3 regions of the Pantoea vagans genome follow, and region 3 is predicted to be linked to each of the others. Evidence: predicted binding sites of a transcription regulator. Region 3 holds the regulator's gene; each other region holds the start of a gene.
What was found. The regulator CRP, encoded in region 3, controls carbon source genes, mostly activating them, when cyclic AMP is high. The targets are predictions, from matches to a motif close to ATGTGANNNNNNTCACAT.

Region 1: a site for CRP is predicted at 917-934, ahead of deoC (deoxyribose-phosphate aldolase). Genes of this name have one in related genera too.
Region 2: a site for CRP is predicted at 1,201-1,218, ahead of rbsD (D-ribose pyranase). Genes of this name have one in related genera too.

The regions. Positions count from the first base shown of each region.
Region 1 covers NZ_CP011427.1:476,273-478,478, forward strand. The annotation lists gene LK04_RS02255 (TatD family hydrolase) at 1-686, shown strand, start outside; gene deoC (deoxyribose-phosphate aldolase) at 977-1,756, shown strand; gene deoA (thymidine phosphorylase) at 1,865-2,206, shown strand, end outside.
Region 2 covers NZ_CP011427.1:4,135,956-4,138,161, reverse strand. The annotation lists gene rbsA (ribose ABC transporter ATP-binding protein RbsA) at 1-692, opposite strand, end outside; gene rbsD (D-ribose pyranase) at 700-1,119, opposite strand; gene LK04_RS19095 (YgiW/YdeI family stress tolerance OB fold protein) at 1,290-1,685, opposite strand; gene qseB (quorum sensing response regulator transcription factor QseB) at 1,846-2,206, shown strand, end outside.
Region 3 covers NZ_CP011427.1:162,656-164,861, forward strand. The annotation lists gene LK04_RS00720 (YccS/YhfK family putative transporter) at 1-917, opposite strand, end outside; gene crp (cAMP-activated global transcriptional regulator CRP) at 976-1,608, opposite strand; gene LK04_RS00730 (OsmC family protein) at 1,897-2,206, shown strand, end outside.

The sequences.
Region 1 (2,206 bases), 310 kb from region 3:
TGGAACGGATTATTGTGCCAAGCGTCGATGCCAGTCGATTCGCTTTGGTCACTCAACTGGCGCAGCAACATGACGCGCTGTATGCCGCGTTGGGCTTACATCCGATCAATATCGCCGTGCATACCGATGCGCATCTGGATGAGCTGGATCGCTGGCTGCAAACGCCCGATCCTAAACGGGTGGCGATCGGCGAGATCGGTCTCGATCTCTATATGGATGATGCGCAGTTCAGCAAACAAACGCATCTGCTGGATGCGCAGTTAAAATTAGCGAAGCAGTATGACTTGCCGGTGATCCTGCACTCACGGCGTACGCACGATCAGTTAGCGTTGCATTTGCGCCGTCACAACTTAGCGCGCTGCGGTGTGGTTCACGGCTTTGCCGGGAGCCAGCAGCAGGCCGAGCGTTTTATTCAGCTCGGCTATGCCATTGGCGTTGGCGGCACCATCACATACGAGCGGGCCAGTAAAACCCGCAATACTATCGCCAGTTTACCGCTGTCATCGCTGTTGCTGGAGACCGATGCGCCAGATATGCCGCTGCAAGGTTTTCAGGGCCAGCCTAATCGTCCTGAAAGGGCGCGTAACGTATTTGATGTGCTGTGCGAGCTGCGCAGCGAGCCGCCTGAAATCATCGCTGAAGCCCTGTGGCAAAACAGCCTGCGCGTGTTTGCACTCCCCGACTGACACCCTCCCGACAGATTCTGGAAATGCCACTTTTGTGGTCCGAATTGGCTACAGTATTAAAGCCGCTATACACTTTTTCACCAAAAATTGTGATAATATTAACAACCAGTATTTCGCCAGAAATCGGTTGTGCCAGCGGCGATTTGTGATGAATGTCACGATATGACTGTATTTACATGACAGGTTTTCTTTTTTCGTGTGACTCATGGCGCAATTAATTCGTGCGAGGATTGTTATAATTATCACATTCCCCGGTGACACCGTCTGCCGGTTACCTTTTGGAGAGCACCATGACCGATCTCAACGCTGCTGCACAACGTGCACTGCAACTGATGGACTTAACCACGCTGAATGAAGACGATACGGATGAGAAGGTGATCGCACTGTGTCGTCAGGCGAAATCGCCAGCCGGTAACACCGCGGCTATCTGCATCTATCCACGCTTTATTCCGGCGGCGCGTAAAGCACTGCGTGAGCAGGGCACCCCAGAGATTCAGATTGCGACTGTAACCAACTTCCCGCACGGCAACGATGACATTGACATCGCGCTGGCAGAAACCCGCGCGGCTATCGCTTACGGTGCCGACGAAGTGGATGTGGTTTTCCCGTATCGCGCGCTGATTGCCGGTAATCGCGAAATCGGCTTTGAACTGGTGAAAGCCTGTAAAGAAGCCTGCGCCGCCGCTAACGTGCTGCTGAAAGTGATTATCGAAACCGGTGAGTTGAAAGAGGAAGCGCTGATCCGTGCCGCTTCTGAAATTGCCATTGATGCGGGTGCTGATTTCATCAAAACCTCCACCGGTAAAGTGCCGGTCAACGCCACACCAGAAGTGGCGGCGATCATGATGCAAGTAATCCGTGATAAAGGCGTCAAGCAGCAGGTCGGTTTCAAACCGGCGGGTGGCGTACGTACCGCCGAAGATGCGGCCATCTATCTGGAACTGGCAGACGATATCCTCGGCGAAGGCTGGGCGGATGCGCGTCATTTCCGCTTTGGCGCGTCAAGCCTGTTGGCAAGCCTGCTAAACACGCTGGGCCACGCAACGGCGACCAGTAAGACGGGTTATTGATTTCACGCCAATGGTCGCCATAAATGGCGACCCTACAGGTGTCTGGCGTATTTATGCGCACCTGGCCGATGTTCTGCCATTTTCACAGCAATCTCCGGGGAGGCAACCTTGTTCCTGCCACAAGAAATTATTCGAAAAAAACGCGATGGCCTGCCACTGACTGAGGCGGAAATCCGCTTCTTTATTAATGGCGTGCGCGATAACAGCGTATCAGAGGGTCAGATCGCTGCGCTGGCGATGACCATCTATTTCCACGATATGAATCTGGAAGAGCGTGTGGCGTTGACCATGGCAATGCGTGACTCCGGCACCGTGCTCAACTGGCAATCGCTGAATCTCAACGGTCCGATTGTCGATAAACACTCAACCGGCGGCGTGGGTGACGTGACATCGCTGATGCTCGGCCCCATGGTTGCCGCCTGCGGCGGTTATGTGCCGATGATCTCCGGG
Region 2 (2,206 bases), 340 kb from region 3:
TCTTCACTGAGATCGCTGACCGCGCGCTCGGCAATAAACTGGCCGTCACGGAATACGGTCACGTCATCGCAAATTTCGAAGATCTCTTTCATGCGGTGCGAGATATACACGATGCCGCAGCCTTGGGCTTTCAGCTCGTTGATCACGCGGAACAGCGACAAGGTCTCGGTATCGGTCAGGGCATCGGTGGGTTCATCCATAATGATGACCTGTGACTCGAAGCTCAGCACTTTGGCAATCTCAACCATTTGCTGATCGCCAATCGATAAATCGCCCACCAGCTTATGGCTATTGAAGCGTAAGTTGAGGCGATGTAATAAAGCGTCCGCCTCGGCATACATCCGTTGCCACTGGATACGGCCAAAGCGGTTAACAAATTCGCGACCGAGGAAAATATTCTCTGCCACGGTCAATTGCGGAATCAGGTTCAGTTCCTGATGGATGATACCAATGCCCGCTTCCTGCGACGCTTTCGGTCCAGAAAAAGCCACATCCTTACCCAGCCACTGCAGCGAACCGGCATCCATGCTGTAAATGCCAGTCAGCACTTTCATCATGGTGGATTTACCCGCACCGTTTTCCCCGACCAGTGCCATCACGCGGCCCGGATAAACGGCCAGCGAGGCACCATTCAGCGCTTTTACACCAGGAAACGACTTTTCAATCCCTTTGAGTTGCAATAACGGTTGCATAACGGCCTCAGAAGGTCACGCCAGCGCTCAGGATGACATTCGCATACGGAGAGCACTCTCCGCTGCGAATGACCGCCTGACTACGCTGAGTCTGTTGTTTGAACTGTTCATGGCTGGTGTAACGAATGGTGATGATATTCCCCTGGTGCTGTTGCAAGGCATCGAGCACGGCGAGCAGTGCGCTGTGAAGCTGCGGATTGTGCTGCTTGATCTCCTCCGCCATCAGGGCGCTTTCGACTTGCATCTCCTGCGTGACAACATCAACCACCTGCAAAAATTCGGGGGTTCCCGGCGTCAACGCCAGATCGATACGCTGCGGACCGGCCGGGATCGGCAAGCCTGCATCAGCAATCGTCAGCGTGTCGGTGTGCCCCAGGCGGGCAATCACATGAGAGACTTCAGCGTTTAACAAGCGACCTTTTTTCATTTCTTCCACTCCACAGCGAAACGTTTCGCTGATTGGGAGTGTATTAAATGCGCAGGGCAACTCAATGGCGATATCACGGAAATGTGATCGCCATCGAAACGTTTCGCTTGTACCGGATAAAATTTGATTTTGGAAAAAGAAAAGAGCCGCTGAAGCGGCTCTGGAGGGTGTTATGGCAGTTTGCGAACCTGTTTAACGTCCAACTCAATGGCGTTGAAGTCTTTATCCAGTTCACCCGTCAGTTCGACCTGATCTTTCGGCGTGATGGTCTGACCATGCCAGCGCTTGTGGTCGATCTCTACTTTCATGGTGCCGCTGCTGTCGCGGAACAAATAGTCTTCATCACCGATTTGCTTATCAAGATTGCCGCGCACGGTGATCCAGCTATCGTCTTTCATCTCTTCGGCTTGTTTCACCGTCACAACGCTGGTGTTGTCAGCCTGGAATCCACCGGCGTGAACCTGGGTTTTCGGCGCATTGGGGTCCACAAACCCACCTTGTTGCGCGGCCAGAACGGGCGTGGCGGCCAACATCACAATGGCTAAGATCGCTGCACTCTTTTTCATTTTTCACCTCTTTTCCATGAATGTGCGGAAGTCAGGAGCCATTTCACCATAAGGTTCTTAACAGGATCTTAAAGAGAAAAAATAGGTGATTTGCAGCGATTTGCACTGTACAAGCGGGGTTCTGCTTCGTATAACCACCCAAGCAGAAGAGGAGAAGGGCATGCGCATTTTGTTGATTGAGGATGACACGCTGATTGGTGATGGCCTGAAAGTGGGCTTAATCAAACTCGGCTTCAGCGTGGACTGGTTCGTGTCCGGCGAAGCAGGTTATCAGGCGCTGGCGGCCGCGCCGTGGGATGCGGTGGTGTTGGATCTTTCGCTGCCGGAACGCGATGGTCTGGAGATCCTGCGTCAGTGGCGTGAGCAGGGCGCGGATGTGCCGGTACTGATCCTCACTGCGCGTGACGCCCTCGATCAACGTGTTCAGGGGTTACAGCTTGGTGCAGACGACTATCTCTGCAAACCCTTTGCCCTCAGCGAAGTCGCCGCACGTTTGCAGGCGCTGATTCGCCGCCGCCATG
Region 3 (2,206 bases):
CGCGCGATTTTTTCCAGCGCCCCGAGTGGCTTCTCCATATGGAAGCGCTCCGGCAACTGATGATAGAGAATCGCATCGGCGAGGATGCGCAGGCGCGCGGAGATGGTTTTCGCATTCCAACGGATCACCGCCTCAGCGTGGCTCTGCTCGACCAGCTTTTGCACCTCTTCCGGCTGATGCAGGCTCACCGAAATGTGTTCCTGTAAATCCAACGCCACCTGAAACGCTCGCGTCAGACGCTTATGGCTGTTATCGCGGCTGGCCGAGAGCATATGCATCTGCTGATAACAGGTGGTGATCAGATCGACGGCTTTTTGCTGGCGTGCCAGTAGCGGCGGTAACGCTTTTTCAGGATCGGTGAGTTGCGTCAGCAGCGTGTATTTCGCATCACAGTAATCTGCCAGTTCGCGATACAGCAGGCTCAGGGTTTCACGCATCGGCTGCTCTTTCCACAGCCAGAACCAAAACCAGTTAAACAGGCCGTACCAGAACGTACCGCCGATATACAGCAGCGGCGGCACCCAGACCGGCATCCTTCCAACCAGGCTGAGGCTAAAGATGGCGGCGATCAGGGTGGCTGGCAGCAAGCGGCCATGCAACGGGCTGATTTCGCCGGTGACACCAATCAGCAGCGGCAGCACAAACAGAATGAGCGGCAGCGGAATCTGATAATCCGTGAGCAACTGGATCGAAAAACTGCCGATGGCAAACAGCGAACCGCCGACAATCAGACGTTTGAAGAAGCGTTTATGCGGGGTATCCAGACCGGCCATGTTGCAGCAGGCAGGCACTAATGAGAACAACAGGCCTTTTTGCAGATCGCCAAACAGCCAGCCAAGTGCCACAGGCAGGCACAGCACCAGCGTTTGCCGCAGGGCGTAGTTGACCTCAGGATGATAGATGATTCGGCGCCACATCAGCTCATCGCAAACAAAAACGGCGCGATGTTGCCATCACGCCGTGGGTGATAAGAAATTAGCGGGTGCCGTAAACGACGATGGTTTTACCGTGTGCGGAGATCAGGTTCTGATCTTCCAGCATTTTCAGGATGCGCCCCACGGTTTCGCGTGAGCAACCCACGATCTGACCAATCTCCTGACGGGTGATTTTAATCTGCATCCCGTCTGGGTGAGTCATCGCATCTGGCTGTTTGGCCAGATTAAGCAGTGTTTGCGCGATACGGCCCGTCACATCGAGGAAGGCAAGGTTGCCCACTTTCTCGGAGGTGATTTGCAGACGACGCGCCATTTGCGACGAGAGTCGCATCAAAATATCCGGGTTTACCTGAATCAGCTGACGGAATTTTTTGTAGGAAATTTCAGCCACTTCGCAGGCAGTTTTGGCACGTACCCAGGCACTACGTTCCTGACCTTCTTCAAACAGGCCGAGTTCGCCGATGAAATCTCCCTGATTGAGGTAGGAGAGGATCATCTCTTTGCCTTCTTCATCTTTGATCAGAACCGCAACGGAACCTTTCACGATGTAGTACAGCGTTTCCGCTTTCTCACCCTGATGGATGAGCGTGCTCTTTGACGGATATTTGTGAATATGGCAATGGGACAGGAACCATTCGAGTGTAGGGTCTGTTTGCGGTTTGCCGAGAACCATTCGCTATTATCCTCTATTGTAATCGTGCCCAAAGCACAGGGGGCAGTTTTCCCTGTCAGGCGGTGTAATCGTCGAGCGTTTTATTTCCGGGTGATTCTTAAGCTACGCTTTTGATTCTTCCCGCCTTCGTCTGTTACGACGAAAATATTTTCAGCACTGTTTGTAGCACAGCTTTTGCAAGCTGTCTTCTGTTGTCTCGCTTCAGCAACAGGCGGAAGAGTCTGGATTGCTGTTTATCAACTGAAAGCGTACTCTGGCGGCAAAATAGCCACTTCAGGAGAAAGAATAATGCAGGCACGAGTGAAATGGGTGGAGGGGTTAACCTTTCTCGGAGAATCCTCATCTGGCCATCAGGTATTAATGGACGGTAATTCAGGGGATAAAGCGCCGAGTCCAATGGAGATGGTTCTGATGGCGGCGGGCGGCTGTAGCGCGATTGACGTGGTGTCTATCCTGCAAAAGGGCCGTAATGATGTGGCCGATTGCGAGGTGAAGCTCACCTCTGAACGCCGTGAAGAAGCGCCACGTATTTTTACCCACATCAACCTGCATTTTATTGTCAGCGGCAAAGCGTTGAGTGATAAAGCCGTGGCCCGCG